DNA from 4 places in the Cytobacillus sp. FSL R7-0696 genome. Region 4 is predicted to be linked to each of the others. Evidence: predicted binding sites of a transcription regulator. Region 4 holds the regulator's gene; each other region holds the start of a gene.
What was found. The regulator LexA, encoded in region 4, represses DNA repair genes until DNA is damaged. The targets are predictions, from matches to a motif close to CGAACATATGTTCG.

Region 1 (8,409 bases), 1.9 Mb from region 4:
ATTATTACTGTACCATTCCTTTTATTCTTTATGTTAAAAGACGGGGAGAAGTTCCCACCTGCACTAGGGAAATTTGTTCCCAAAAGTTATCGTGCTGAAGCAATTGATACATTAAAAGAAACAGGTAAAACTCTTTCTTCTTATATTCAAGGTCAGATTACGGTCGCATTATTCGTCGGGACAGCGTCTTTTATTGGTTTCTTAATTATTGACCTACCATACGCAATTGTTTTGGCATTAATTATTTCAGTAACGAATATTATTCCTTATGTTGGACCATTTATTGGTGGCGCACCGGCGGTTATAGTTGGTCTATTTGAATCGCCTACGATGGCGATTTTAGCAATAATAGTCATCGTCGTCGCACAACAATTAGAAGGTAATTTAATTTCACCATTAATTTTAGGGAAAACATTAAATACCCATCCAGCAACAATCATTATTATCTTATTGGTAGCAGGAAACTTAGCTGGTATATTAGGCATGTTACTTGCTGTACCAACATACGCCGTTGGGAAAACCATTGTTTTAAGCGGTGTTCAATTTATAAAAGCAAGGAAAATGGCAAAAGAGATGGAAGCTGAAAAAGGTCCGCATCCAGCAGATATATAAATAAGTAGAACCCCATCAAAGTGAGATGGGGTTCTACTTTTCTTAGGGGAAAGCGTTTAGTTTTAAAGTTTTTAATAAAAGAAATGTTAACTAATCAGATTGAGAAGGATGAGCTGAGGTGCGTGTGGTTGATTAAGAAGATGGGGATGAACTATCCTTTATTTTTGGTGGGTGGTTGTAATTGACTTGTTTATAACTTTTGATTCAATCATTGTTGTTCAATTAAACTTGGTTAGGTTTTCAAGTTTACTAGATGCCCCTAACTATGGACTCATTCTATTACCCGTTTATGTAGAAGGAAATGCCATCCAGTTAGCTAACCCAAATCCAAATACTAAATACACCTATGGGGAATAGAAAAAAGAGAGGGATAAGCCATTTTCGATATTTATAACTAAATGTATAATCTCCTTTTTTACGGTCAAAGGTGTTTTTAGAAAAGAGGATCCTGTAGGTGAAAAAAACGTAAATGATAACGAACAGCAGTAGAAATGTAACGAGAAAGAGCCATTTCATATCAACGAAGCCCAAGTTTGTGACACGAAGTATTTCTGCAATAACAAAAAGCCCCGAAAGACATACAGCACCAACAATTTTAATGACGAAGTCTTTTTCATATGCTTTTTCCTCGTCATTACTGTTCATATAATCTTTAATGGTTTTTAGGGCATAAATAAAAACGGCTAGCCACGCGAATGCAAAAATAAAACCAAACAAAAAATCACCTCGTCTATTTCGCCATATAACAAAAGACGATTTTATATAGAATAAAGTTTCAAAATAAATGAAAAGTTAATTTGGACCTTCATACCCTTTTATATTAATCCTAACCTTCTTTTCATCTCTTTGTCGAATGATAATCGAATATTTGTTCGCTTTTTTGTGGTTTAGATAAGAGGATTTGTGGTAGAATGAGGATATAGAAAATCGGAATGCAATAATGATTGGACACGCTTTACTTTTTACATAGAGGAGGTTTCTGATTTGGATCAAACATTTGAGTTAGTTTCAAAATATTCCCCACAAGGTGATCAACCGGCAGCGATTAAAGAGCTTGTAAATGGGATTCAAGAGGGGAAAAAGCATCAGACATTACTAGGTGCAACTGGAACCGGGAAAACGTTCACTGTTTCTAACGTCATTAAAGAAGTGAATAAACCAACGTTAGTAATTGCTCATAATAAGACGTTAGCAGGTCAATTATATAGTGAATTTAAAGAGTTCTTCCCCAATAATGCGGTAGAGTATTTTGTTAGTTACTATGACTACTATCAACCAGAAGCATATGTTCCATCCACTGACACATTTATTGAGAAAGATGCGAGTATTAATGATGAAATAGATAAGCTCCGTCATTCAGCTACCTCCTCATTATTTGAAAGAAATGATGTTATTATCATCGCCAGTGTTTCTTGCATTTATGGTTTAGGATCCCCTGAGGAATATAGAGAACTTGTCTTAAGCTTAAGAACGGGAATGGAAATAGAGCGAAATCAATTATTAAGGAAACTAGTCGACATACAATATGAGCGCAATGATATGAACTTTATACGTGGGACATTTCGTGTACGTGGTGATGTCGTAGAGATATTCCCTGCTTCGAGAGACGAGCATTGTTTACGTGTGGAGTTTTTTGGAGATGAAATAGATCGGATTCGGGAAGTCGATGCTTTGACCGGAGAAATATTAGGCGATCGTGATCATGTAGCCATTTTCCCGGCATCTCACTTCGTTACCCGAGAAGAGAAAATGCGTGTAGCTATCGAAAATATTGAAAAAGAATTAGAAGAAAGACTGGCATACTTACATGAAGAAGGTCATTTATTACAGGCACAACGCCTAGAACAAAGAACGCGATATGATCTAGAGATGATGAGAGAGATGGGTTTTTGTTCAGGGATTGAAAACTACTCTCGTCATTTAACTCTTCGTCCAGCTGGTTCAACTCCTTATACTTTACTTGACTACTTTCCAAAGGACTTCTTACTTGTTATTGATGAATCTCATGTGACATTGCCGCAAATAAGAGGGATGTATAATGGTGACCAAGCCCGTAAGAATGTATTAGTAGAACATGGTTTTCGTCTTCCTTCTGCAATGGATAACCGTCCTCTTACTTTTTCTGAGTTTGAAGATCATATTAGCCAGATTGTTTATGTTTCTGCGACTCCAGGTCCATATGAATTAGAACAAACACCTGAAATGATTGAACAAATCATTAGACCTACTGGATTGTTAGATCCTATTATTGATGTCCGACCAATAGACGGCCAGATTGATGATTTAATTGGTGAAATTAATGACAGAATTGAGAAAAATGAACGTGTTCTCATTACGACTTTAACGAAAAAAATGTCTGAGGATTTAACGGATTATTTAAAGGAAATTGGTATGAAGGTTCAATACCTACATTCCGAAGTGAAAACCCTTGAGCGAATTGAGATTATTAGGGAGCTTCGTATGGGTACCTATGATGTGTTAATAGGTATTAATTTATTGCGAGAAGGGCTTGATATTCCAGAAGTTTCACTCGTAGCGATCCTTGATGCCGACAAAGAAGGATTTTTACGTTCAGAACGTTCACTTATCCAAACGATTGGGCGTGCTGCTCGTAATGCAAATGGTCAAGTTATAATGTATGCTGACCGAATGACAGACTCGATGACAAAAGCTATAAGTGAAACGAAACGCCGCCGTAGCATCCAAGAAGATTACAACACAGAACACGGTATCACGCCACAGACGATACAAAAAGAAATTCGTGATGTAATTAGAGCGACACAAGCAGCGGAAACGCCAGAGGAATATAATAGTGCTGATAAATTAAGTCAATTAAATAAAAAAGAACGTCAAAAATTAATAGCAGATATGGAGAAAGAGATGAAGACTGCAGCAAAGGATTTAAATTTCGAACGAGCGGCAGAGCTTCGTGATCTTATTCTTGAACTGAAGGCGGAAGGATGATGAACGGAAATGGCAATGGAGAAATTGATTGTTAAAGGTGCTAGGGCACATAATTTAAAAAATGTCGATGTAACAATCCCAAGGGATAAGCTTGTTGTCCTAACGGGATTATCAGGATCGGGAAAATCGTCCTTAGCGTTTGATACGATTTATGCAGAAGGACAGCGCCGTTATGTTGAATCCCTCTCTGCCTATGCAAGACAGTTCTTAGGACAAATGGATAAGCCGGATGTGGATACGATTGAAGGTTTATCTCCTGCGATTTCTATAGACCAAAAAACAACTAGTAAAAACCCTCGTTCAACGGTAGGAACTGTAACAGAAATCTATGATTATTTACGTCTATTATTTGCGAGAGTAGGACACCCAACCTGCCCTAATCATAATATAGAAATTTCTTCCCAAACTGTTGAACAAATGGTAGATCGCATTATGGAATATCCGGAAAGAACAAGATTGCAAGTACTGGGACCTGTTGTGTCTGGTAGAAAAGGAACACATGTAAAGGTATTAGAAGAGGTAAAGAAACAAGGGTTTGTTCGTGTTCGGGTTGATGGTGATATGCTCGATTTAGGAGAAGAAATCGAGCTTGAGAAAAATAAAAAACATTCTATTGAAGTGGTTATTGACAGAATTGTTGTGAAGGAGGGCGTGGAGGCCAGATTAGCTGACTCGCTCGAAACAGCACTGAAAATGGGAGAAGGAAAAGTCATAGTTGATGTGATTGGAGAAGAGGAATTATTATTCAGTGAAAATCATGCTTGTCCTATTTGTGGTTTTTCAATTGGAGAACTTGAACCGAGAATGTTCTCTTTTAATAGTCCTTTCGGTGCCTGTCCCGATTGTGATGGCTTAGGTGTAAAGCTAGAAGTAGATCCGGATTTAGTCATCCCTAATAAAGATCTCACATTGAAGCAGCATGCGATTGCACCTTGGGAACCGAATAGTTCACAATACTATCCACAGCTTTTGGAAGCAGTATGTACGCATTATGGCATTGATATGGATATCCCCGTATCAGCTATTCCAGATGAACAAATAGATAAAATCCTTTATGGTTCTGGTAAAGAAAAAATATATTTTAAATATGAAAATGATTATGGCCAAGTGCGTGAATCACATATTGCCTTTGAAGGTGTGATGAATAATATAAAGAGAAGATATAAGGAGACAAGCTCTGATTATATTCGTGAACAGATGGAGAAGTACATGGGGGAACATAAATGTCCTACGTGTAAAGGCTACCGTCTAAAGAAAGAAAGCTTAGCAGTCTTGATTGATGGACATCATGTTGGAAAGCTTACAGATTTATCTGTTGAAGAAGCTTATGACTTTTTTGGGCAATTACACTTAACAGAAAAAGAAATGAAAATTGCTAATTTGATCATGAGAGAAATTAAAGAACGTCTTGGATTTCTTATTAACGTTGGCTTGGATTATTTAACGCTCAGCCGGGCTGCTGGAACTCTCTCAGGTGGGGAAGCCCAACGAATTCGTTTAGCAACCCAAATTGGTTCACGGTTGACTGGAGTGTTGTATATTCTTGATGAACCTTCTATTGGATTGCATCAAAGGGATAATGACCGATTAATCGAAACGTTAAAGAACATGCGTGATATCGGTAATACGTTAATTGTGGTAGAGCATGATGAAGATACGATGCTTGCAGCGGATTATTTAATTGATGTGGGTCCAGGTGCAGGGGTGCATGGTGGTGAAATTGTTTCCAAAGGTACACCAGAAGAAGTTATGAAAGATGATTACTCTTTAACCGGTCAATATTTATCAGGGAAAAGATTTATCCCACTGCCGATAGAAAGAAGAAAAGGTGACGGTCGTTTTATTGAGATTAAAGGGGCTAAAGAGAATAACTTGAAGAATGTGAACGTCAAGTTCCCTCTTGGTACATTCACGGCTGTGACTGGTGTCTCAGGCTCAGGGAAGAGTACGTTAATCAATGAGATTCTCCATAAAAGCTTAGCGCAAAAACTACATCGAGCGAAAAGTAAGCCGGGTGCACATAAGGAAGTGAAAGGAATTGATCAATTAGACAAAGTCATAGATATTGATCAATCGCCTATCGGAAGAACGCCACGTTCTAATCCGGCTACCTATACAGGAGTATTCGATGACATTCGTGATGTGTATGCTTCTACAAATGAAGCAAAAGTTAGGGGCTATAAGAAGGGGCGCTTTAGTTTTAACGTCAAAGGTGGCCGTTGTGAGGCCTGTCGTGGAGATGGGATTATTAAAATCGAAATGCATTTTCTTCCTGATGTATATGTGCCATGTGAAGTCTGCCATGGAAAACGTTATAATCGCGAGACGTTAGAAGTTAAATATAAAGGGAAGAGTATTGCAGAAATCTTAGAAATGACCGTGGAAGATGCACTTACCTTCTTTGAAAATATCCCTAAAATTCGTCGTAAGTTGCAAACAATCTATGATGTTGGATTGAGTTATGTTAAATTGGGCCAACCAGCGACAACCTTATCAGGTGGAGAAGCACAAAGGGTAAAACTGGCTTCTGAACTACATCGTCGTTCTAATGGTAAATCATTTTATATTTTAGATGAACCAACCACGGGCTTGCATGTCGATGATATCGCTCGTTTACTTAATGTCTTGCAGCGCCTTGTTGAAAATGGAGATACAGTGCTCGTGATTGAACATAATTTAGATGTAATTAAAGCTGCTGACCATTTAATTGATTTGGGTCCTGAAGGTGGACTTAAAGGGGGGACAATCCTAGCTACAGGTACTCCTGAAGTGATTGCAGAAACAGCCGAGTCTTATACAGGAAAATATTTAAAACCGATTCTTCAACGTGATCGCAAAAGAATGAAAGAGCAAATTGAGCATAAAGAAGCAAGTGTAACGAATGCTTAATGGTTTTAATAGAAAATACCACGGGTCTATGTAGTGACCCCTAAAAGTTAGACACAGTTATTTCATGAGGCAACTTGTTCAAAATGAGTTCGGTATTGTACCGGACTCATTTTCAATTTTCCCTTTAACCGTTTCCTATTATAGTATTCTATATATTTTTCTAATTCTAGTTTAAAGTGGTTCACACTTTCAAATTCCTTAAAATAAAGCAATTCTGACTTCAGTATCCCAAAGAAGTTTTCCATTACAGAGTTATCGTAACAGTTACCTTTACGTGACATACTCTGTTTAACCCCTTTTGCTTGAAGCAAGTTGCGATATTGGTTCATTTGATAATGCCATCCTTGGTCGGAATGCATGAGTAATTGATGCCTTTCTGGTAAGGATTCTAATGCTTTTTCTAACATGTCCGAAACTAATGAATACGTTGGTCGAGAACCGATGGTATACGTAATAATTTCACCATTAAATAAATCTAATACAGGCGATAGATACAGCTTTTCACCAAATAGCTTGAATTCTGTAATATCTGTTACCCATTTTTCATTCGGTGCGTCCGCACTAAATTGACGGTCTAAATGATTTGGCGCTATTTTACCGACTGTGCCTTTATAAGATTTATACCTTTTCATCCGCACTAGGCATCTTAAACCCAGCTCTTTCATGATTCGTTGAACCTTCTTATGATTTACTTTTTTCCCACGATTCACTAGCTCATCCCGAATACGACGGTAACCGTAACGACCTTCATGTTCTTCATAAATGGCTTGGATTTCTCCTTTTATATCGGTGTCTGGATCAAGTCGATTCATTCGTTTTACTAAATTATAATAGGTGCTGCGTGGAATGCCAGCGAGTTTTACGAGTGACTTCACCGAATACTTATGCCTTAACTCATAGACTACTTGTGCTTTGTCTTGTTTGGTGATTTTTCCTTGTTTTGAACTAAGGCATTCAACTTTTTTAAATACTCATTTTCCATTTCCAGTTGTTTTATTCGATTTTCTAGTGCTTCAAAAGAACGGTCAGTAGAACTTTGTTTATTTGAATCTTTTTTCATGGATAGACGCCCCTGTTCCTGTGACTGAAGGGCATCTATCCCTTGTGTTTCAAACTTTCTTTTCCATACAGCTAGAGTGGAATGCGCTGGGATATTAAAAATAGCTGCCGTTTCACATAGAGAAGTACCATTTTCAGTCATATATTGTAGTACTTCTAGTTTAAACATTTGTGTATAACTTGTACAACGTTTCACCAATGCCTCTGCACCATTGTAGTTGTATTGTCTTACCCATTTAACAATCGATTTGTGATCTATTCCAATAGATTCTCCAATTTCTCTGTAACTTTCTTTTCCGCTTAAATAGCGAGTCACGGCTTGTAGCTTCATTTCCGCAGTAAATTTGGACAAAAAAACTGCACCTCCAATAGTTGTAGATAGTGTCTAACAATTGGGGTGCAGTTCACTATCGGCTCGTGGTATTTCCTATTAAAAAAGATAAAGATTTGTAACTCTATAGCAAAAGGGATGTAACTATCCTTCGTTATAATCATAGTATTATAAGGGGAGAGGGTGACTATACGATTATGGAAGATTATTTAGCTAAATCATTAGAGGAATGGAAAGAAGATATCTCTGAAGTGCTTAGTCAAATTAATGAGGAATATGATCAAATTAAGCTTGAGCTAAAACTTTACTCCTATAAATATGGAATAACTAAACAAGTCATTCAATCTACTGTCAACGATGAGATTATTGAAAGTATAAGAGAACGTTATCACAGACCGTTTGAAGAGAAGTATAATGATTTGAAGGAGCGTGCAAAAGATTTGGAAGAAAAAAGAAAAGTATTTCAAATGTTCGTTAACAAGATTGATGAGGTTAAGCGTAAGGAATCTCCTCGCACAACTGACTTGGCGGCCTATCAATAAATTTTTATAGGT
Region 2 (8,409 bases), 4.3 Mb from region 4:
AATAATTTTTCCATCTGTTGGATTCATAAGTTTTAAAAGCGTTCGACCTGTCGTTGATTTGCCGCAACCCGATTCTCCAACAAGTCCAAACGTTTCGCCGTTATGTATTTGAAAACTAACTCCGTCTACAGCTTTGACATGTCCTACCGTTCTTTGAAAGAAACCTGCTTTAATCGGGAAATATGTTTTTAAATCTTCTACTTCTAATAACACTTCTCGCTTCTCAGCTGTGTTATTTGACATATGTATTCCTCCCATTAGTCTGATAGCTGTTCTCATATAAAAGACAAGCAGCCTCATGTCCATTTTCAACAAAACCTAATAAAGGTGTGATTTCAGTACATTCAGGCATTCTTTTTGGACAACGATCAGCAAATCTACAACCAACTTCTGGCATATCTTTAAGGGATGGTACTAAGCCGTCAATCGACCCTAATTCTTTCTCTTCTTCATCCAATTTAGGGATCGATTGTAATAATAACTGTGTATAAGGGTGCTTAGGGTTATGAAAAAGTGCATCTACATTTGTTCTTTCAACAATTTTCCCAGCATACATAACAATTACATCGTCACACATTTCAGCAACGACCCCAAGATCATGGGTAATGAGAATAATCGCCATATTATTGATTGATTGAATTTCCCTTAATAAATCTAGTATTTGGGCTTGTACTGTCACATCTAATGCAGTCGTTGGCTCATCAGCTATAAGTAACTTTGGTTGGCAGGCAATCGCAATAGCGATCATTACCCGTTGCCTCATTCCTCCTGAAAGTTGATGGGGATATTCGTCAACGATATTCTCTGGCCTTGATATGCCCACTTGTCTTAAAAGATGGATGCTTTTTTCTCGTGCGTCTTTTTTCGAAATCTTCTGATGATTAAAGAGAATCTCCTGTAATTGAAAACCAATTGTGAATACAGGGTTAAGTGCCGTCATTGGCTCTTGGAAAATCATTGAGATATCATTACCTCGTATGGTATTCATTTGATTAATGGAGTAATTCTCAATATTCTTACCTTCAAAAACAATTTCACCACCAGTGACTTTTCCTGTTTCCTTCGGTAATAACTGCATAATGGACATAGACATGACACTCTTTCCACAGCCTGATTCTCCCACGACACCAAGAATTTGTTTTTTCTTTACGTCAAAAGATACATTATCTACTGCGTGATAGACCTTTCCGTCTATATCAAAACCTGCTTTTAATTCATTTACTTGTAAAATTGTGTCCAAGCTAGGACTTTCTTCTTTCCCTACCATTTCAACACCTCAATCGTAATATCTTACAGTATTGTAAAATATTTAGTACTAGGATTAATTATCTGTATATTATTACAAATAGATTACGAATACAAGAAATTTTTTCAAAAATCTATCTTTTAATAATATTATAAATAGTATGGAGTGGTCGTGAAATAGTTCTTACATCCTGTTACTTGTATGTTAATATAAGGAAAAAATACTATTTTACTTACTTTGACAATTTCTTTATTTTCTTTACATGTTTTCTCCTCTACTCTATTCTTTTTCCCACTGAGGTACAAAAAACTTTGAAGGAATAACCATACTTTCTTTGAGCTTGATTCTTTTTTCATTGTCATACATTGAGACGATTTCATAGCCAATGGAGTAGCCAAGCATTTTTGGATATTTCCCCTCACCGAATAGAATTTGGTCATGTAATTCATTGTCTCTCTTTATGTCTATATTTTTTTTTACATATTTATGCCAATAGTATCGTATTCTTTCTCTATCATGTTCTGTGCACCACTTTGAACGATACGATTTTCCACAACTTTTCTCCACTGCCCATTCTGCTAATCCTTCTAATACAATGCTATCTAATAATGTATACTCAGCCATTTCTTTTTTTAATCTCTTCATTCGGCAGATATGATGGTATTCGTGGACAAATAATGCTTCTAACTCTTTCTCATCTTCTAATGGAGCGAGAAATAAAAACATCTTGTCAGGGAATGACAAGCCAGACTTCACATAAGATGTTCTAAAGAATAATCCGCCTTGTGCAATTGGAAATAAGTAAATGGGGACATCTGGTCCTTTCCAGTTTTTTCTATACTTGTTTAATAACAATTCAACTTTTTCCCATGTTTTATTTTCTTTTAACTGTTTGAACTGTTCTTTATTCCTTCTATTTGGTGAATACATGCCAAAGGAGGATAAGAATTGGTATAACCTTTGTGGCTCGTTTTCATGGAATGAATTTAACAATGGTTCAATCAACTTTTCTGGTTCAGTAAAATGCTGATCTAACCATTCATCTGTTCTAATTACCGGCATATGGTTCTCTCCCATCAAATGTTGTTGTTTATTTTATGGAAGAGACAAATAATCGGTTCAAAAGAAAACCATAAAAATATAAGGCTGTTTTCGTAAACTTTGTTGTTTTTGCTTATGATTATTTTTGATTAACAGGAACAATTGTTCTATAATAGAAATAAGTGAATATTGAGGTGTAGAATATGAGACCAAATCTAACAAAAGATATTAGTGTAGATAGTTTTAAAGATTTCTATTGGTTGAAGGAAGAATTACAATCTTTTTGCAGAGAAAATGGAATAAGTGCTTCTGGTTCAAAAATAGAGATTTCCGATAGAATTGAAACATTTCTTCGAACAGGAGAGATAAAAAAGCCAATTAGAAAATCAAAGGTGAATAGTAAGTCAGAACCACAGGTCGATTTAAGTCTTGATACAGTCATTTCGAAAAACCATCGTTGTAGTCAAAATGTAAGAGCCTTTTTCAAGACAGTTATCCCTAATTTTCATTTTTCTACCTATATCCAAAACTATTTTAAAACTAACATTGGAAAAACGTATCGAGATGTTGTAGATGCTTGGTATAAAGAAGAAGAACGAAAGAAAAACCCATTGTACAAGAAAAAAATCGCTCCTCAATTTGAATACAATCAATTTATTCGTGATTTTTTTGCCGACTCTAATAATCAAGGAAAAAGTCGTGAGGAAGCGATTGAAGCGTGGAACAACATCAAAAAACTCCCTGGAAGCAATAAATATACGTCTAATAATTAGTTAAGCACATCTCAACATTTCTATTGTGGTGTGACTTGATTTTCGACAGGCAGAAACAAGCATTTGTTTGACTCGTTCATCAAATGCTATTTGTTTGCCTATTTCAAGCCAACGAAACCAGTTGAGGTAATTATCTAAGTATTTGGTTGCCACCCCTTGAAAACGTTCCATCCAACCTTTCAAACGATTATGAGAGTTATTGACGTGTTGAATATGGTATATGCCTTTTTTCACCCGTTGTTTTTGGCTTTCATAAACTGTTTCGTGTTGTAATCCTTTTAGTTTGGCGAATTCCTTGTAGTTAGTTGCTGTATCTGTACATAACAAAGCAGACGGGTGAATATACTCACCTATCACAGTATCAATTTCTTCTGCCTTTACACGACCTGTTCCTGCTTTCCGAGCGATCATATTACCATTTCGGTCTTGTGCCACGACAACTGCTATTTTAAGATTAGAAATCCCTCTTTTCTTGTCCTTTTCTCCACGTTTCTTGGCTTTTCTATGGGTAATTTCACGACCCTTCATAGACTCTCGAAAGAAGGTCTCGTCACTTTCAACGATACCTTGCAGTTGATTAAAACCAAGACTTCCTAATGCGTTCAGGATTTTATGTCTCCAATAGAATGCAGTTGATATATGAATTTTTAAGCGTTCAGCGATTTTCGGTAGGGTGTAACCTTCGACCATTAGTTCAATGTATTTTATCCACTTTTCAGGGTAGCGAGAGCCTGAAAATGGTGTATTCGTCATATCGTTGAAGGACTTTCCGCAATCATTACACAGATAGCGTTGTCTTGAACGATATTTACCGTTTCTTTTTACAGATGTACTTCCACAATGAACGCACCCTAAACCAGAAGCAAATCGGGCTTCACGAATGCTTTTGAGTAGTTTATTAATCTTATCTGGTTCGTCTGGAAATAAATCCTGTTTCATAGCATTAAATAAAGCCATTTGCTCTGATTTGGTTAGTTCGCTGAACTCTTCATATACATCTTTCCGCATACTTGAACGCCTCCTTAAACCCCATTTATCAACCCTTTATAAGTATGGTCAAGAAAGCAACAATCTATACGAAAACAGCCAAATATAAAAAACACGGACAAATTCCGCCATGTAACAAAGCAGAATTTGTCCGTGTTTGATTTTATTATTGATATTTTTTGAAGACGATTGTTGCGTTATGACCACCAAAGCCTAATGAGTTACTCATAACAGCTCCAATAGTTTTTTCTCTTGATTCATTAGGTACATAATCTAAATCACAATCTGGATCTTTTGTATTGTAATTAATCGTTGGTGGCAACGTACTATCTCTTAACGCTAGGATAGAGAAAATCGCCTCAACGCCTCCGGCAGCACCTAGAAGGTGACCTGTCATAGATTTTGTTGAACTAATGGCTAAATGATAAGCATGTTCACCAAAAACACTTTTCACTGCAACCGTTTCATATTTATCGTTATAATCTGTGCTCGTACCATGAGCATTAATATAATCGATTTGTTCCGGAGTTAGACCCGCATCGTCAAGTGCCATTTTCATTGCACGCGCACCGCCTTCTCCCTCTGGTGCAGGTGCGGTTATATGATAGGCATCTCCAGTTGACCCATACCCAACAATTTCAGCATAAATATTGGCACCGCGAGCTAGTGCATGTTCTAATTCTTCAAGAATGAGAATACCTGCACCTTCTCCGATAACAAATCCATCTCTATCTTTATCAAATGGGCGACTTGCTGTAGCCGGATCTGGATTGGTAGATAGCGCTGTGTTAGCACAGAATCCTGCAACAGACATTCTCGTAATTGGTGCTTCTGCTCCTCCTGTTACCATGACATCAGCATCACCACGCTGAATGACTTTAAACGCATCACCGATTGAATTCGTTCCAGTTGCACAAGCGGTTACTGTACAGGAATTCACTCCCTTTGCACCTAATGTGATTGATACTTGCCCTGCAGCCATATCCGGTATCATCATTGGTACAAAGAATGGACTCACACGGCGGTAGCCTCTGTTTAAAAAGGTTTCAAATTGATTCTCGAATGTTTCCATTCCACCGATTCCTGATCCTACCCAAACACCAACACGATGCGCGTTTTCATCATTTATCGTCAAATTAGCATCTTTCACTGCCATGATTGAAGAAGCCACTGCATAATGAGTAAAACGATCCATCTTTCTTGCATCTTTCTTCTCTAAATACTCATGAATATCAAAATCTTTCACTTCCGCAGCTACTTTAGCAGGATATTCATCAGCATTTAATCTTGTTAGCGGTCCTACTCCAGATTTTCCAGCTTTAATATTACTCCACGACTGTTCTACATTATTTCCAACCGGTGTTACTGCTCCAAGTCCTGTTACAACGACACGTTTTTTTTCCACTATTATGTCACTCCTTTTATATCAATAAAGCCTATTATATTTATACTTATTTTCCCCATTTTAAAGCGATGGCTCCCCATGTTAATCCGCCACCAAATCCGACCATTACGATAATATCATCATCTTTAATTTTCCCAGCTTCTATCTCCTCAATCATAGCAATTGGTATAGAAGATGCTGATGTATTACCATATTTATCAATTGTTTTTGACATTTTTTCAATTGGTAACTCTAAACGTTGTCTAGAAGCTTCCATGATACGAATATTTGCTTGATGAGGGATAAGAAAATCTACATCCTCTTTTGTTAAACCTGCTTTTTCTAATACATTAATACAACTTTCACCCATTTGTCTAACAGCAAACTTATAAACTTCTCTACCATTCATCACAATGTACTTATCTTGATAAAGATGCTTCGCTCCACCACCATCTGCTCCTAGTTCAAATGATAGAATGCCTCTTCCTTCAGATACAGGAGCAATGACAGCGGCACCCGCACCATCTCCAAAAAGGACAGCTGTATTACGATCAGACCAATCGGTTACTTTAGACAGCTTTTCAACACCTACTACTAGTACATTCTGATACGTTTTTGTTTCAATAAATTGTTTCGCTGTAATCACACCGTACATGAAACCAGCACAAGCTGCACTTACATCCATAGCTGCTGCTTTCTTTGCCCCTAACTTTTCCTGCAGTAAACAAGCAACACTTGGAAATGGCTGATCTGGTGTGACAGTTGAGACAATAATTAAATCGATATCTTCAGGAGACAAATCTGCATCCTGTAATGCTTTTTTTGCAGCAGCGAATGCCATATCAGAAGTATCTGTATCGTCATCGGCAATCCGTCTTTGTTCGATACCTGTTCTCGTGCGGATCCATTCATCTGAAGTATCCATTATTTTTTCTAAATCAGCATTCGTTACTATTTTTTCAGGCAAGTATCTACCTAAGCCCACAATTCCAGCATTCATCTTTCCCACTCCCTTTTTCTCTTCCACTTTGTCGTTATAAGAAATTCAACTTTTTTATTTACGAGAAATAAAATTTAATATCAATTATTAGTACTTGGTACTAATTTTATCAAATAAGCAGGTAAAGTTTCAATATTTTTCTTCATAATTATTATTTTCGTCCAACCTTTTCTTTTATTCACCCATATATTATAAGGAATAACTTATACAATAGAAAATCAAAAGGAGGATTGCTTATATGAGTGAAGAACCGTTTTTTAATCAATTTATGTTTGGTAATAAAGATGCTCGTCAAAGTGAAGATTGGATTCTCGGAAGACAACATAAGCAGGAGGAGGAAAAATCACCTTCTATTTTAAATACAATCGAACAATTAGATCTGGTGGAATTAATGGCCAATATGTCTCAATTAATGGATTCTGCAGAGGAATTAAAACCACTTTTAAAACATGCTGCTCCAATCGTTGAAGTCTTTATGAATAAAAAAAGCTAACGGCAATCCCACGCCGCTAGCTTTTCTCTTATTCATGTTCTTTTTGTGCATCTGCTTTCCCTAATTCATATGCTTCATTCATCACTTGTGTAAACATCGTCATAAACGGTTGAATCATTTCCATTGATAAATTTACACCTGACTTTTCTAGTTCGGCTTTTGCTTCAGGTAGATATTTCATAGCGATTTGCATAAATTCCATTGTTTTATCATTTGACATTCTGTTATCCTCCTATGATGGTTCTGTCGGTAAATTACCTGTTTCTTTATATTTTTTTACTGCTGCATTTAATTGTTGAATAAAGGTTGGAGATAATTCTGGACTATACGCACCTAATGAAATGACATCTTCTTGAAAGTCAAAAGAAAGGTTTCCAGACTGAAGTTCTCCATTATGAAATTGTTCTGCTACTATTTCATACAAATGGTCAACATGTTGAATCGTACTTGTTAATACTGCTGATTTCCCTAGATGGGATTGGTCAGAAACATAACCAATGGCATATAAACCATGCTCTTTTACTTTTTCAATGACAGGGACATTATATCCATCACCTGCTGGATAAACGACATCTGCTTTTTCTATGACCAACTTGTCCATTAACCCTGCAGCCTTATGGGCATCATCCCAATTTTCAACATAATGTATTTTAACATCTGCTTCATCATTTTGAAAGTTCACACCATCAATAAAACCTTTTACTTCTGGTTGCCATTCAAATGCCGCAATAATACCAACAATATTAGTAGCTGTCATCTCACCAGCCACCATACCTCCGAAAAAGCCCATTGCATATCCTTCAAAATTTAAACTTGTCGTATTTTCATTTTGTGCGTCCCCGTTAAAGCTTACAAACTGAATATTTGGATATTGTGCTGATATTTGATTAAAGTACTCTGCATATTCATTTCCATGTCCGAAAATTAAATTGACCCCTTTTTTTGAAAATTCCTTTACCGCTCTTTCGACAACGAGTTGTGAGTTCATCCCTTCTTTATAATACACATCAATATCATAAGTAGACTGTATCTTGAGTAGGCCTTTATACCCTTTCGTACCCCACACTTGATCATTAATGGTATCCGGCACTAATAAGCCAGCCTTTTGCAGCTGACCCCCAGAAAATACCTGTCCACATGACGATAATAAGAGAAGGCATAGAACCAAACTCCCCCACCTAATTAAAGCTTTCTTCATTTCTATATCTTTCGCCCCTTTATGTTAGTTGATTTTTTCTTTCGAAAAGACCAACTAACATCATTCTAACCTTTTATCCTAGTGATTGAAAAGGTTTTTCCGATGAAAGTACTTTATATTTATGGGAGAATATCCACATGTCTTTTCTGTTGACTAAGCGCTTTTTCCACCGATAGATGGTTATGAATATGAATTGTTTGAGGTTCGTCTCTTAAACTGTTATCTTCTTTTACAGTATGATTTTCAAGATTAATTTGTAAATAATCTACACATTGCTGCCAATGGTT
Region 3 (8,409 bases), 190 kb from region 4:
CTTCATCCTTATTAGTCTCCTGTCTAAAATTGGTCATTAAATTAGTAAATCCAATTCGCAAACATTTTAGCACTCGTTTTAACAACGCCACATAATTTTATGTGATGTTTCCAATTTATCTGCGAATTGATGTGTGAAATTTGAAAATTTAATCTGGAAAGTATTGATATGGCAACAAAAAAGGGGACACCAATTCCTATGTGAATTGTGTCCCTAATGAGATTGCTATTTAATGTTTTCTCCCCAATAACCGAACCCGTTACTTTAATGAGTGTGTACTTTTTTTATGTGTCATTTAAGTTAAATACAACCTTTCAACTTTTGGAAGAAACCATTTATGTTTGTTCCTTTTTCTCAGTCCATAAATGAATAATTGTACCATTTTCTTCTTCATCCAAAATGAACGATCCGTTGGAGTAGCGATCATTGTATCTAAGTTCATTCATTGCTATGGACTCGATTGTCCCTTTTTCACTTTCAACAAATGCCGTTTCATGGTTATTTGTTATAACCATACCGACAATGCGATGCGGATGTTTTTTCAATTCGCGTAACATCACTACACCTCGTTTTGCCCTTGATGTTTGTTCAAACTCTTGCAGTTTCATCTTTTTCACTGCCCCGCGTTGCGTCGCAATGACAACTGCTTCTTCTTTCTCATTACTAATCATTTTTCCAGAAACAACATAATCATCATCTTTTAGATTGATTCCTTTTACACCCGCAGCTCTTGGACCTACTAAGTTTACTTCTGTCTCATGGAACCTGAGACCATAACCTAAATGAGTTGTGAGAAACACATCATGCTCGCCATGTGTTAGGTGAACATCGACAACCTCATCATCACCTTTTAGGTTAAGAGCAACGAGCGCTTTTGAAAAGCGTTGAGCTTTATATGATTTTAATTCGGTTTTCTTCACCATACCATTTTTCGTAATAAATAATAATGTCGCATTCTCTTGTTCAAAATCAGTAATAGGGATTGCGTGAATGATACATTCATCACGATCGATGGCAATGATATTGGCAATATGTTGACCCATGTCCTTCCAGCGGATATCAGGTAATTGGTGCACAGGACAATATAAGTAGCTGCCTTTATTCGTAAATAGAAGTAGAACATCCGTTGTATTCATCTCTAGCTTTGTTAATAAACGGTCGGATTCCTTCATCGCTAAATCTTGTCCATTTGAAGCTGAATAAGAACGCTGGCTTGTCCGTTTAATATACCCATCTCTTGTGACAGTAACAATCACATCTTCATTTGCTACAAGAACTTCTAGGTTAATTTTAATTTCTTCTATCTCTGCTTGAATTACTGTTCTTCTATTGTCTTCAAATCGCTTCTTCACTTCACGAAGTTCTTTTTTTATCACTGATGCGAGTTTCTTGTCACTGGCAAGAATCGATGTGAGTTCCTCTACTTTGGCCGCTAGTTCATCTGCTTCTGCACTCAATGCTGTGATATCCGTATTCGTTAAACGATAAAGTTGTAATGAGACGATCGCTTCTGCTTGAGGCTCTGTAAATTGATACTCTCTCATCAAATTCTCTTTCGCGTCACGCTTATCTTTTGAAGCACGAATCGTCGCAATGACTTCATCTAATATAGATAACGCCTTAATTAGTCCTTCAACGATATGCTGACGTGTTTGTGCCTTTTCTAAATCGAATTGCGTTCTACGTGTGAGAACCTCTTTTCGATGGTCAATATAGGCATCTAATAAGGGAACTAACCCCATCGTTTTCGGATGACGGTTATGAATAGCCACCATATTAAAGTTATATGGGATTTGCAGATCAGTATATTTATATAAATAGTGTAAAACACCTTGTGGGTCAGCATCTTTCTTTAATTCAACGACAATTCTTAACCCTGTACGATCCGTTTCATCACGGACTTCGGCGATTCCTTCAATTTTACGATCGAAGCGAAATTCATCCATTTTCTTCACTAAGTTCGCTTTATTTACTTCATAAGGGATTTCAGTAATGACTATTTGCTTTCTACCACCACGAATATCCTCGAAATCTACTTTACCACGGATAATAATTTTACCTTTGCCCGTTTCATAGGCTTTCTTAATGCCTTCCACACCTTGTATGATTCCACCGGTAGGAAAATCAGGTCCTTTTATATACTGCATTAAGTCATCGACAGTACTTTGTGGACGATCCATACGATGAATAACAGCATCAATAACTTCTCCAAGGTGATGAGGTGGAATTTCCGTTGCATACCCGGCAGAAATCCCTGTTGATCCATTTACAAGTAAGTTAGGATAACTAGCCGGTAAAACGGTTGGTTCATTCGAAGTATCATCAAAGTTCGGAATAAAATCAACCGTTCTTTTTTCAATATCATTTAAGAGTGCAGAAGAAATAGAAGATAATCTCGCCTCTGTATACCTCATTGCAGCAGGTGGATCATTATCGATACTACCATTATTGCCGTGCATTTCAATAAGAAGCTTGCGCAACTTCCAATCTTGACTCATACGCACCATGGCATCATATACAGACGAGTCACCATGTGGGTGAAAATTACCAATCACGTTACCGACCGTTTTTGCCGATTTTCTAAAACCTTTATCATGCGTATTTCCTTCAACATGCATGGCATATAAGATACGACGCTGTACGGGCTTTAGCCCGTCTCGCGCATCAGGTAATGCTCTATCTTGTATAATATATTTACTATATCTGCCAAATCGGTCACCAAGGACATCTTCTAACGGCAGATCACGAAATTGTTCTGCTTTGTTCATGAATCTAACTCCTCAAGCGTCGAAATGTTTTCATTTTCTAAAATGCTGCCATCTTCTTCTAACCCAAATGCAACATTGGTTTCAATCCATTTCCTCCGCGGTTCAACTTTATCACCCATTAAAGTGGTAATTCTACGTTCCGCTCTCGCAGCGTCATCAATTTTTACACGGATGAGCGTTCTCGTTTCTGGATCCATTGTTGTTTCCCATAATTGGTCAGCATTCATCTCACCAAGTCCTTTATAACGCTGAATAATATAACCTTTACCGACCTTTTTAATCGTATCAGGAAGCTCTTCATCACTCCATGCATACTCTATTACTTCTTTCTTTCCTGAACCTTTACTCACTTTATACAATGGTGGTAAAGCAATATAGACTCTACCTGCTTCGAGTAACGGCTTCATATAGCGGTAGAAGAAGGTCAGTAAGAGCACTTGAATATGGGCTCCATCGGTATCAGCATCCGTCATAATAATCACTTTATCGTAATTAATATCTTCAATCGTAAAGTCACCACCGACACCCGCTCCAACAGCGTGTATTATCGTGTTTATCTCTTCATTTTTAAAGATATCTGCGAGCTTTGCCTTTTCAGTATTTATTACCTTACCTCTTAATGGCAATACCGCTTGAAACCTTCTATCGCGCCCCTGCTTTGCTGAACCACCTGCAGAGTCACCCTCTACTAAATATAATTCGTTTCTTTCTGGGTTACGTGATTGAGCAGGTGTCAATTTCCCTGACAGAACCGCTTCAGCCCGTTTCTTCTTCTTCCCGCCTCTAGCGTCTTCCCTCGCTTTACGTGCTGCTTCTCTTGCTTGAAAAGCTCTAATTGCTTTCTTAATTAATAAAGAGCTTGTATCTGGATTTTCTTCAAGGAAGTAAGAGAGATGCTCTGATACAACAGCATCGACAGCTGAACGCGCTTCACTTGTTCCGAGCTTGCCCTTTGTTTGTCCTTCAAATTGTAACAGTTCTTCAGGTACACGTACTGAGACAATCGCCGCAAAACCTTCTCGTAAATCAGTTCCTTCTAAGTTCTTATCTTTCTCTTTTAGAAGCTGCACTTTACGGGCATATTCATTGAACACCCTAGTCATCGCTGTTTTAGCTCCAGCTTCATGTGTCCCTCCATCTTTCGTACGAACATTATTGACAAAAGAAAGGACATTTTCCGAAAAGCCATCATTAAATTGGAAGGCAAAATCAACTTCAATACCGTTATGCTCCCCTTCAAAACTAACTACTGGATGGAGCGTATCTTTTTCTTCATTTAGGTACTGAACGAATGCTTCAATCCCATTTTCATAATGATAAATCTCTTTAAGATCATGACGTTCATCCGTTATTTCGATTTTCATTCCTTTTAAGAGAAAAGCGGATTCACGTAATCGTTCACTTAGAACTTCAAAATTATATGTAGTTGTTGAGAAAATTGTCGGATCTGGTTTAAAGTGGATCGTTGTCCCTACTTGATTCGTTTTACCAACCTTCTCAAGTGTGGTTACTGGCTTTCCACCGTTTTCAAATCGCTGTTCATAAACAAGTCCATCGCGTTTAATTTTAACGACTAACCATTGTGATAAGGCGTTAACAACTGAAGCACCCACACCATGAAGTCCACCACTTGTTTTGTATCCACCTTGGCCAAACTTTCCTCCAGCGTGCAACACAGTCAATATGACTTCGGTTGTAGGTTTGCCCATTTTGTGCATTCCGGTCGGCATTCCTCGACCTTTATCTTGAACACTAATTGAATTGTCTTTATGTATTTTGACAATGATATGATCGCCGAAACCTGCAAGTGCTTCATCTACAGCGTTATCGACTATTTCGTATACAAGATGGTGTAACCCTCTTGCATCCGTACTTCCAATGTACATTCCGGGACGTTTTCTAACAGCTTCTAATCCCTCAAGTACTTGTATGGCATCATCATTATAGTCAAATACTTCCTGATTTTTTGCCACAAGCATTCCCCTTTCATCTCTTCAAAAACCATCTATTGTCTATCAATCCGAGTCGGCAATAGAGTTTGATTATATCATAACCGCGCCTTTATGCACCTCTCTACAATAGATATCGGTTTATTATTCCATTCTTATTCACTATATTCCTTCTTACTCATGCGAGCCGTATGCATATATGTTCCCCATTGTAACATGCATTAAGATCATGTATATACTGTTGCAAGAGGCAAACGAGAACAAACGTTCTAATCATTATATCATATTTTCACTTCTAAACCGCATATGAAAGAAAAAGCATGAAATCAATGTCATGATCCCATGCTACAAATGTTATTTTGTTAGCGCATGCTCTACTTTAATGCATCGATCCATGATTACGGTATAACCAGCATCGCTTAACTGCTGAAATACGTCTTCATCTACAACACCTAGCTGAGTCCAAAAAATGGGACAATCAATATTTTGAAATTCATTCGCAAGACTTGGCAAATATTCCGACCGTCTAAAGACATTAACAATATCCACTTTGCCTTCTATTTCAGCTAATGATGCAACCGCTTTTACACCTAATACTTCCTTAACTTTGGGATTAACAGGGATAATTTCATAACCACTTTTTTGCATTGCTTCACTTACCATATAGGATGTACGATTAGGGTTATCACTTAAACCTACGACGGCAATCCTCTTTGCTTGTTTTAACATCTTTCCGATTTCAGTTCTTGATGGGTTTTCTATACTCAATACATTCACCTCTTATTTTGAACTCTACACTATTTTATCTGAATTAAAGTATAAATGCGAATGGATCGCAATGCTGTACTTTCTATCTTTTTTATAAAGCTTTCCTTTTCGCTAAATATCACGTAATTCCTCTTAACAAAAAAGTTCTTTTCTACTAATTTTAATCATATATCTATTTAACATTCGTTTCATATAGCGTAATCTTTGCAATAGAAAAGATAATTTAAAAGCAACATAGTACATTCACTTATTTACGTGGTACAATATAAGAACTGTATTTTTATTCCGTGGGGGAGAGTTTATGACATTTGAAGTAATCATCGTTTTTCTTATTGCTTATTTAATTGGTTCCATTCCATCTGGATTAATCATTGGTAAAGTGTTTTATGGCATTGATATTCGTGAGCATGGTAGTGGTAATCTTGGTGGGACAAACACTTTCCGAACGCTAGGAAAAAAAGCAGGTTTTACCGTTACACTGGCCGATATCCTGAAAGGTACCATAGCTGCTGGATTATTACCAATCTTCTTTGATATAGATATACATACAGTGATTATAGGAATTTTTGCTGTTATTGGCCATATGTACCCGATATTTGCAGGATTCAAAGGTGGTAAAGCTGTTGCTACATCTGCAGGCGTTGTGCTGGCGTTCGTGCCCGTCATGTTTGTGGTCATATTAGCTGTTTTTTTCATCTCACTTCTCACTACTAAATATGTTTCATTATCATCAATGATTGCTGGTATTGCAGGATTGATTTATTCACTCATTCTTGGTGATCCAATTTTAATCATAGTGATTGCCCTAATGACATTGTTCATCATTTATCGACATCGTACAAATATTAAAAGGATTATCAATAAAACCGAACCAAAAGTCAATTTATTTAAAAAGAAAAGATAACATTCAAAAGACAGCGTTAGAGCATGCTGTCTTTTTTTATCTATTCATTTCTATACTAGGTAAATCGAAGCTATACTTTTTTCTAGTAATCTATCATTTTTTAACAATTCCTAAAAAATTCCTTTAACGAATGAAAACGGTGATTGAAAGCCATTGAATGACTTTGGTATGATAAGATTAATAATTCCAACATTGCGGTTTAATTAAAAATATGACATTTTAACTCATATACATAACAAGATATGTAGAGATGATTCGTGTTTTATTCTCAATATACATGTTTTTCTAACATATATTGCAATTTCTTCTAATAGAATAAAAGAGAATGACATTAGATACTACTTCCACATGACAAACAATGGTAAGGATGATAAGAAATGAAATTAACTGAGATTGTCTTAAAAGAACTACCATTTCCATACTTCTTAATTGACAACAATAATCACGTGGTTTCAACATCTATAGTTAATCAGCATACAATCATTGGTACCCCATTCACACAATTAATGAATTACGAAGATGTCGAACAATTTAATGAAATACGGAAGAAAAAAGCAGTTCTTAATTTACAGCTATTTTTCGGTAACGGTTATCACAATTATCGCGTCTATACGATTCCTGAGGAAGAATCATGTCATTTATTTTGCTACCCCTTATTTCATTCATTAACTGCTGACTATAACTATCAAACACAACAATTAGAACAGAAACTCCTCAGATTTAGCTTAGAACTAAATGAAAAAAAGAAAATCATTCATGAAACTGCGTCTCAGATTAATGAAGCAAATTTTACAAATGAGTACGCCCAAAATTTAAGTACACTTGCAGCATCGATGGCACACGAAATACGTAATCCGCTTACAACAGTTAAAGGTTTTTTACAATTGTTAAAACCCTATCTCAACGAGTCAGGGAAAAATCAATATGTTGATATTGCTCTAGATGAGATTAATCGTGCCAATGATATTATTCACGAGTTTCTAAATGCAGCAAAGCCAACGGACAAAATAAAAGAAGGTATATCTATTAATAAACTTGTTCACGATACTTTCCTGTTGTTTCAGAGTGAAGCGATTTTAAAGAATACTGCACTCTCCTTCCAATTATCAAAAGACGACCCATATATTTATGGAAATGCCAAACAATTAAAACAAGTACTTGTCAACTTAATTAAAAATGCACTGGAATCATTTGATACACAAGAGCAGCATCAAGATAATACGATTAATATCTCTGTTAGAAGTACAGCTGAAACATGTTTAATCGTTATAAAGGACACGGGTTTCGGAATGAATGAAGAGACATTAGAAAAGCTTTTTCAACCTTTTTATTCTACTAAAACGACGGGCACAGGCATTGGGTTATCCATTTGTAAAAGAATTATCGAACAACATAATGGCTGGATTAACATTTCATCTGAAATGAATGTAGGTACAACGATTAAGATTACTTTACCGCTCGATAAAGAAAATACATACAGCAATTGAGAGATTAACTTCACATATCCGAATGATCGGCATCGTTTTATAGCAAAAAAAAGCCTCCGTTTTAGTCGGAGGCTTTTTTTTCTTATTATATTAATTGTTCTTTTTCATCCTCAACCTTTTTATTTTGAAATAAACCAATGATTATTCCTAGAACCGCTCCTAAAAATGCAGGTACTAACCAACCTAACCCTACATCATATAATGGAAGAATACTAGTGAATAGATTATCTACTGAGGCAATCGTATATCCTGCTGCTTTAAAGCCATCAAAGATACCAATAATAAACGTAAATAACATACTCATTTGATAAACAGTTTTCTTACCATTAAACAATGGGTGTAAAAACGTAAGGATTAATAATACAATCGCTAATGGATAAATAGCTGTTAATACCGGTACTGAAATAGCGATCAATTGAGTTAATCCAAAGTTAGCAATCGCTGCACTAAATACTGAGAAAACAATAACAAACGTATTATAGGAGACTTTAGGCATGATTTTACTAAAATAAGCTGCACATGAAGAGATTAAG
Region 4 (8,409 bases):
AACAATTAATTGATGACTTAGAGCAGGAAGAGATTCCACAATTGATTGTTTATAATAAAAAAGATGAAGCACATGAAAGGTTCATTCCAACAAAAGGTAGGGACACGTTACAAATGAGTGCATTAAATGATCGTGATCTCCATTTGCTAAAAGAAGCAATTGAACGAGCGATCACCCAATTAATGGACTCGTATACTGCTGCAATCCCTGCTTCAGAAGGAAAGTTATTATCGCTCCTAAATACGGTGACTATTGTGCGGAGTAGTGAGTTTATAGAAGAAAAACAAATGTATTTGGCTAAAGGTTTTTACTTCAAAGATCATCCAATCACACAAATGCTAAATCATTATAGAGTATAGAAAGTAAAGGTGTAGATCATGTTCCAAAGCTTAATAAATGGAGAATCTCTTTCTGAGATTGTTCAAGAAGTAGAAAAAAAAATTTCTTGTGTGACACATAAAATAGAGGAAAGAATAGATGAGAATCAATTTCGGGTTCTGCAGAGTTTTCAAAAACACCGTGTAAGTGATAGCCACTTTATACCCTCGACGGGATATGGTTATGACGATGCGGGTAGAGATACTTTAGAATTAATCTATGCAGATGTCTTTGGTGGCGAAGCCGCATTGGTTAGACCACAAATCATTTCTGGTACTCATGCTATATCCACTGCGCTATTTGGTATTTTACGACCGGGGGATGACCTTTTATATATTACGGGTAAACCTTACGATACGTTAGAAGAAATCGTCGGTATAAGAGGTAAAGGGGTAGGGTCTCTAAAAGAATTTCGTATTGGGTATGATGCGGTTGAATTGCAAGCGAATGATACTGTTGATTTTGAGGTAATCAAAGAAAGAATGACATCTTCAACAAAGATGGTTGGTATACAACGTTCAAAAGGTTATGCGGAAAGACCATCATTTACAATAAATGAAATAAAAGAAATGATTCATTTTGTTAAGTCCATCAACCCTGAAGTCGTTATCTTCGTAGATAATTGTTACGGTGAATTTGTTGAAGAGATGGAACCTTGTCATGTTGGTGCCGATTTAATGGCCGGTTCCCTTATTAAGAACCCTGGCGGTGGATTGGCGAAAACGGGTGGTTACATTGTTGGAAAAAAAGCCCTTGTAGAAGCCTGCTCTTATCGATTAACTTCCCCTGGCATTGGAGCGGAAGCTGGAGCATCACTATATAGTTTACAGGAGATGTATCAGGGCTTTTTCTTAGCCCCTCATGTAGTGGGACAGGCTTTGAAGGGAGCGGTTTTTACAGCAGCAATCCTCGAATACTTTGGGATGAAAACTAATCCAAGATGGGATGCAGAGAGAACAGACCTAATACAATCAGTACAATTTGGTGAAGCTAAAATGATGGTTGCCTTTTGTCAAGCGATTCAATATGCATCCCCAATCAACTCTCACGTTACTGCTTATCCAGCATATATGCCAGGATATGAGGATGATGTCATTATGGCTGCGGGTACTTTTATACAAGGAGCAAGTATTGAGCTTACAGCAGACGGTCCTATTCGGCCCCCGTATGAAGCATATGTTCAAGGTGGATTAACCTATTCACATGTAAAAATCGCCATTTGTACAGCCTTAGACCAATTATTAGAGAAAGACCTCATTCAAAAGTATCAATAAATATAGAGAAAGGAGACGGATATATGCTGCCTCCTTTCAGTATTAGGAAAAAAGTTTGAAAATTTCATGATTTCCATGTGATAAAACATAACATTTTGTTGACAGATTATCTAACACGACATATAATAGGATATAAGATACAAAGAAATTAAAAGTAAAAGAATGAAGGAGGAGAGATGGTTGACTGGAAGTGAAATACGTCGTTCCATGCCGCTCTTTCCAATTGGCATTGTGATGCAGCTGACTGAGCTAACAGCAAGACAGATTCGCTATTATGAAGAACACCAATTGATTACTCCAGCTAGAACGGATACGAATAGAAGGCTATATTCATTGAATGATATTGATAAATTGCTAGAGATCAAAGATTTAATTGATCAAGGGGTCAATATGGCGGGAATAAAGCAACTATTCACAGTGAAACAACAACAAGAGATGGATGAACAAGCATTTAAGAAGCAAGAAGAAAAAGTGAGACACGATTTGTCAGATGACGAATTGAGAAAGCTTTTGCGTAAAGAATTTATGCAAGCAGGTAGGTTTACTCGATCGTCTTTAAGGCAAGGTGATTTATCACGCTTTTTCCATTAAAATAAAAAATCTTTTCTTGACTTTAAAGGAGGAAACACAAGGTGGCAAAATTCACTAAAGAAGATATCAGACGTATTGCTGAAGAAGAAAATGTTAAATTTATTAGATTGCAATTTACTGACATTCTAGGAACAATTAAAAACGTAGAAATTCCAATTAGTCAGCTTGAAAAAGCTTTGGACAATAAAATGATGTTTGATGGTTCCTCAATTGAAGGTTTCGTTCGCATTGAAGAATCCGATATGTATTTATTCCCAGACCTAGACACATGGGTTGTATTCCCTTGGACGGCGGAAAAAGGAAAAGTAGCTCGTTTAATCTGCGATATTTATAATGCAGATGGTACGCCATTCGCGGGAGACCCTCGTAATAACTTAAAAAGAATCCTTAAAGAAATGGAAGACCTCGGTTTTACAGACTTCAATCTTGGACCTGAACCGGAATTCTTCTTATTTAAGTTAGATCATCAAGGTGAACCAACTTTAGAACTTAATGATAATGGTGGTTATTTTGATTTAGCTCCGACTGACTTAGGTGAAAATTGCCGTCGTGATATCGTTCTTGAGCTTGAAGAAATGGGCTTTGAAATTGAAGCTTCTCACCATGAAGTGGCTCCAGGGCAACATGAAATCGATTTTAAATATGCTGATGCACTTACAGCATGTGATAATATCCAAACATTTAAATTAGTGGTTAAAACAATTGCACGTAAACACGGTTTACACGCAACATTTATGCCAAAACCATTATTCGGTGTGAACGGATCAGGTATGCACTGTAACGTTTCATTATTTAAAAATGGTGTAAATGCATTCTATGATACAAAAGGTGATTTAGAACTTAGTGATACAGCACGTAATTTTATTGCAGGTATCATTAACCATGCACCAAGTTTCACAGCTGTAACAAATCCAACCGTAAACTCTTTCAAACGTTTAGTGCCTGGATATGAAGCTCCTTGTTATGTTGCTTGGTCTGCAAGAAACCGTTCACCACTTATTCGTATCCCAGCATCACGTGGTGTCAGTACACGTGTAGAAGTACGTAGTGTTGACCCAGCTGCCAATCCATACCTTGCAATGGCTGTTCTTCTTAAAGCTGGATTAGATGGTGTGAAAAACAACCTAACACCACCAGCTCCAGTAGATCGTAATATCTATGTTATGAGCAAAGAGGAACGTGAAGCTGAAGGTATTAAAGATCTTCCAGCAACACTTTATAGCGCGCTAGAACTTCTCAAACAAGATGAAGTAATGGTTGCTGCACTTGGTGAGCATATTCTTGAACACTTTATTGAAGCAAAAGAAATTGAGTGGGATATGTTCCGTACGCAAGTTCACCCATGGGAACGCGAGCAATATTTACAAATGTATTAATAGATAATACCAAAGTGGTTTTTTCAGACTGTAGGTAAACTCGGTGTAATCGAGGTACCTACAGTCTTTTTGTATTTAAAAATAGAAGAAAGTAAAGCGGTGAGGATCATCCTTGAGGCGTTTATTATGAACCTCTTTACATTTAATTTATAGAAGTAGCCTTAACATCTGATTTTTTATAAAACTTAAGAAGATGTCATATCAAATATAAAATGGTCTTTTAACAAGGTAATATAGCCCGTACAACTCTTCATCTTCCACATATAGTATTAACATAATCAGAGAAAGGAGGATGAGAATATGGGATATAATAATCAAAACTATTCAGACTCATACGGATATGATCATAACGATTGTGGATGTGATGAGTTCTTTAGGAACATTTCCCGTGGTGAGGATGTGAAAGTATTCCTTAAAGGTGGCGGCCATGTGTTCGGAGAGTTTATCGATGTTCGTGGAAATTTAGTTTTCCTAGCAAAAGCTAACTGTAATCGTCACGATGATCGTCATGATGATCGTCACAAAGATTGTTGCGACAAAAAAGATCGTGTAAGAATTACTACGATCTGTTGTGATGATATCATTGCAGTTGAAACTCGATAGTAAGAGTCCTTTTTATGAGTCTAAAAGAAGTTAATGCAAGGGTTATAATTGCTTCGTATCATCATTCAACTAATTAATAGAAACTAAAAAGGGTCTCAGTTAAAAGCAGCCATAATGGCTGCTTTTTTATAGGTTTGAAAAACAAAAAGATGGTCCACAGAGAAAATAAAATGGTCTTTCAACAGGGGGATATAGCCCGTACAACTCTAAGACCATCCACATATAGTATTAACATAATCATAGAAAGGAGGAAGAAAAATGGGATGTAATAATAATTTCTATGGAAGAGGCTCAAGATATTCAGACTCATATGACAACAACAATCACGGTTGTGGTAATTACAGTAAAAACGACAACAAGGATTGTGGTTGTGATGAGTTCTTTAAGAATATCTCCCGTGGTGAGGATGTGAGAGTATTTCTTAAAGGTGGCGACCATGTGACAGGAGAATTCGTTGATGTTCGCGGTAATTTAGTTTTCTTAGCAAAAGCTAACTGTGATCGTCACGATGATCGTCACGACGATTGTTGCGACAAGAAAAATCGTGTAAGAATCACTACGATCTGTTGCGATAATATCGTTGCAGTTGAAACACGATAGTTAGGAGTTTCTTTATTGTGTCTTAGCGGATGCAAGGGCTATAACTGTTTAGTATTAACATTCAACTTGGTATCTATTTAATAGATACCAAAAATCGAGTCCAAAGCAGCCATAACGGCTGCTTCTTTATTTTATAGTTAGGTTTGACAAACAAAAAGAAGGTTCACAGAGAAAATAAAATGGTCTTTTAACAGGGGGATATAGCCCGTACATCTCCAAGACCCTCGACATATAGTATTAACATAATGATAGAAAGGAGGAAGAGATATGGGATATAATAATTGTTTTTTTGGAAGAAGACCAAGATATTCAGACTCATATGGATATGACAACAACAATCATGGTTGTGGTAATTACAGCAAAGATGACAATAAGGATTGTGGCTGTGATGAGTTCTTTAAGAACATTTCCCGTGGTGAGGATGTGAGAGTATTTCTTAAAGGTGGCGGCCATGTGTTCGGGGAGTTTATCGATATTCGCGGTAATTTAGTCTTCCTAGCTAAAGCAGACTGTGATCGTCACGATGATCGTCACGATCATTGTTGTTGTGACAAGAAAGCTCGTGTACGAATTACTACGATCTGTTGTGATGATATCGTTGCAGTTGAAGTATAAGGAACTTAGGAAACCCGTAAGTTGAAAGTGCTTTTACTTTGTTTTAATGGAAGCTAATATATGGGAAAATAACTATTGCTGATACTAAAAGGCATATTCAAATGCAGTTTTAGCGGCAGCTTCAGACTGTAGACAAACTCCTTATATGAGTTTGTCTACAGATTTATTAAGATTAGGAAGAAAATTTATAAGTATTGATGCGGATAATCGAAATCAATAAGAAATAGTATTTTGTTTTAGTTACCAATCAATTGAATAATTAGCATTTAATCCAGTTAGCCATCTGTTTTTCATGAAAAATGCTTTATTTTTTATTTACCCATAAAACATCATGTTTAAAAACAATATTTCGTATTGAATTGATGAACCGTACTTCAGGAGAGTGGTTCTATGTGCTGTGTAAGACATACATATGACAATTTAAGAAGCTACTCAACGTTAAACAAAATGGTAATGTGTTATATCCCTTCCATAAAGGTGAAACAGACTGTTTAAGCGGGAAGTTAGTTGTCTAGATATAATTAAATCTTGTTATATACAACAAAAAACCGTTCATAAGAACGGAATAAAATTTTATTCTTGATCTTTTACTTTTAGGGTATCTAATAATTTTAAGATACCCTCACCTCCCATACCAGATACGAGAGAGATGATGAAAACAGCAGTGGGGGAATCCGGTGTTGTTGTCACAATGACAAATACGGACGCCAGTCCTCCTAGTAAGATGTCTTCTAAGAACCCTAAATAAATGAATTTTTTTGTCATCCGTGGCTTGACTAGTTTGCCTAATCTCTGCAAATGTCCTGCAACACCGACAATTCCACCAATCAACGCAGCGAAGAGAATGTTCATTAACATTTTTCCTTCACACTCCTAAAGCCGAGATTTTTTTGCGACCTTAGGTTGATTCTTGGTGTAAATTTCATTATAATATATTTTTGTCTCCATGTAATGATTCTATTTTACTGAATTTTTCAAATTTTATAATTGTATGAGTAACATATAAAGATAATTGCAACTATTAAAAAGGAGTGTCAATAATGACACTCTTTTTTTAGTGTATTTGGCGATAAACACCAATTACTTTGCCTAAAATAGATACATTGTGCAGGATAATCGGCTCCATGGTAGGGTTTTCTGGTTGCAAGCGGATAAAGTTCTTCTCTTTAAAGAATCGCTTAACGGTGGCCTCATCATCTTCTGTCATAGCAACCACGATTTCTCCATTATTTGCTGTTTGTTGCTGCTTGACTATGACATAATCACCATCTAATATGCCAGCTTCAATCATACTTTCTCCCATAATTTCAAGCATGAAGATATTTTCATCACTCGGAGCCATTCTTTCAGGTAAAGGAAAATATTCCTCAACATTCTCAATCGCAGTAATGGGGTGACCAGCAGTAACCTTACCGATAATAGGAACATTCACCGTTTGCACTTTAGGAATTGGGTTGCTTTCTTCTAAATTTAATACTTCAATGGCACGGGGTTTTGTCGGATCTCGACGAATAAGTCCTTTACTCTCTAGTCTGGCTAGATGGCCATGTACGGTTGAACTTGAAGCAAGTCCAACAGCTTCACCTATTTCCCTAACGGAAGGTGGATAACCTTTTTGTTTTACTTCATCTTTTATAAAATTCAATATATCTTGCTGCCTCTTAGATAATTTCACGCTATCACGCACCTTCGTCAATTTCATTAAGATTATTATACCATCAGTAGTAAATAGATACAAACATAAGTTCGAATTTTCTTATTGACAGAAACAAATGTTCGCATTATACTAAAATTATCAAATCGAACATATATTCTATTCAGGGGTGGCAATTAATGATAAAACAATTGTGGAATTCTTATAGTTATGCTATTATTCTTATCGCTTTTAGTTTCGGTATGGCTTTCTTATTATTTTTGAACACTGGTAATGCAAATCAGGTGGAATATGTAAAAGTTGAAGTAAAACAAGGAGATTCTTTATGGAAAATGGCGGAGGAATTTAAAGATGCCCATCATATGTCTTCTAAAGACTTTGTTGCTTGGGTAGAAGAATTTAATCATATACATTTAGGTAAAATACATCCTGGTGATAAGGTGTATCTTCCCATTACAGATGGTGAAATAATATCTGAAACAAATTTAGCTAGTGTGATATTAGAAGACTAAAGGAATGAAAGAGAATGAATGTAATTATATATTGCAGAGTGAGTACGACGAAAGATACCCAGGAAACGTCTCTTGCTAGACAAGAGGAAGAACTTTTACATTTAGCGAGAATGAAGGATATGAATGTGGTTGAAGTCATACGTGAGAAAGCAAGTGGTTATGATTTAGAAAGAATTGGTTTGTTGCAATTATTGGAGTTACTTAAACAAAATCAAGCAGAGGCTGTTCTTATTCAAGATGAAACCAGGATTGGAAGAGGAAATGCTAAAATTGCCATCTTACATTGTATACTTAAGGAAAATGGGAAAATTTATACTATTGCCCATAATGGAGAATTGCAACTTTCAGATTCTGATTCTATGGTATTACAAATTGTTAGCATGGTTGAAGAGTATCAAAGAAAACTACATAATGTAAAAATAAAAAGAGGGATGCAAAAAGCTGTTCAAAAAGGCTTTCGACCTGAAAAGAATTTAAAAAACCAAGGAAATATAAACGGAAGAGAACGAATAGAGGTACCAATAGAAGAAATAGTAAAATTGAGACAAAATAACCTTACTTTTGCAGAAATTGCTGCAACGTTAAGAGGCTTTGGTTATAAAATATCTAAAGCGACAGTAAACCGTAGATATAATGAATATATAGCTGATATAGAGCAGGTGGATAATGAATCATCATGATATAGGCCTAATAAGTTAAGTTGATTAGTTGTAATTTAACTTAAAGACTAAGAAATTCTGGTACTGATTCCAAGATAAAAGCATACTGAAAGATCCTTCAATCGTTCATGAGTTCAGACATGTGAA

Region 1: the regulator LexA is predicted to act here: its motif matches at 1,474-1,487, upstream of uvrB (excinuclease ABC subunit UvrB).
Region 2: the regulator LexA is predicted to act here: its motif matches at 2,443-2,456, upstream of MKX29_RS00240 (DUF6434 domain-containing protein).
Region 3: the regulator LexA is predicted to act here: its motif matches at 4,975-4,988, upstream of parE (DNA topoisomerase IV subunit B).

Annotation. Positions count from the first base shown of each region.
Region 1 covers NZ_JBBOWA010000001.1:2,403,221-2,411,629, forward strand. Annotated here, with positions in the region: gene MKX29_RS12330 (AI-2E family transporter) at 1-612, shown strand, start outside; gene MKX29_RS12335 (hypothetical protein) at 925-1,329, opposite strand; gene uvrB (excinuclease ABC subunit UvrB) at 1,597-3,576, shown strand; gene uvrA (excinuclease ABC subunit UvrA) at 3,586-6,465, shown strand; one part of gene MKX29_RS12350 (IS3 family transposase) at 6,528-7,432, opposite strand; one part of gene MKX29_RS12350 (IS3 family transposase) at 7,432-7,876, opposite strand; gene MKX29_RS12355 (hypothetical protein) at 8,053-8,397, shown strand.
Region 2 covers NZ_JBBOWA010000001.1:44,987-53,395, forward strand. Annotated here, with positions in the region: gene MKX29_RS00225 (ABC transporter ATP-binding protein) at 1-243, opposite strand, end outside; gene MKX29_RS00230 (ABC transporter ATP-binding protein) at 233-1,267, opposite strand; gene MKX29_RS00235 (DUF2268 domain-containing protein) at 1,526-2,308, opposite strand; gene MKX29_RS00240 (DUF6434 domain-containing protein) at 2,491-3,060, shown strand; gene MKX29_RS00245 (IS1595 family transposase) at 3,061-4,068, opposite strand; gene fabF (beta-ketoacyl-ACP synthase II) at 4,214-5,452, opposite strand; gene MKX29_RS00255 (beta-ketoacyl-ACP synthase III) at 5,499-6,431, opposite strand; gene MKX29_RS00260 (hypothetical protein) at 6,670-6,924, shown strand; gene MKX29_RS00265 (ComZ family protein) at 6,953-7,144, opposite strand; gene MKX29_RS00270 (BMP family ABC transporter substrate-binding protein) at 7,157-8,122, opposite strand; gene MKX29_RS00275 (hypothetical protein) at 8,242-8,409, opposite strand, start outside.
Region 3 covers NZ_JBBOWA010000001.1:4,148,384-4,156,792, forward strand. Annotated here, with positions in the region: gene MKX29_RS21195 (hypothetical protein) at 1-6, opposite strand, end outside; gene parC (DNA topoisomerase IV subunit A) at 336-2,768, opposite strand; gene parE (DNA topoisomerase IV subunit B) at 2,765-4,741, opposite strand; gene MKX29_RS21210 (CoA-binding protein) at 5,072-5,485, opposite strand; gene plsY (glycerol-3-phosphate 1-O-acyltransferase PlsY) at 5,787-6,389, shown strand; gene MKX29_RS21220 (sensor histidine kinase) at 6,767-7,876, shown strand; gene brnQ (branched-chain amino acid transport system II carrier protein) at 7,962-8,409, opposite strand, start outside.
Region 4 covers NZ_JBBOWA010000001.1:4,338,661-4,347,069, reverse strand. Annotated here, with positions in the region: gene hflX (GTPase HflX) at 1-359, shown strand, start outside; gene MKX29_RS22155 (methionine gamma-lyase family protein) at 378-1,652, shown strand; gene MKX29_RS22150 (MerR family transcriptional regulator) at 1,833-2,243, shown strand; gene glnA (type I glutamate--ammonia ligase) at 2,285-3,619, shown strand; gene MKX29_RS22140 (hypothetical protein) at 3,920-4,222, shown strand; gene MKX29_RS22135 (hypothetical protein) at 4,481-4,822, shown strand; gene MKX29_RS22130 (hypothetical protein) at 5,090-5,437, shown strand; gene MKX29_RS22125 (DUF4257 domain-containing protein) at 6,011-6,295, opposite strand; gene lexA (transcriptional repressor LexA) at 6,492-7,139, opposite strand; gene yneA (cell division suppressor protein YneA) at 7,271-7,603, shown strand; gene MKX29_RS22110 (YneB family resolvase-like protein) at 7,618-8,283, shown strand.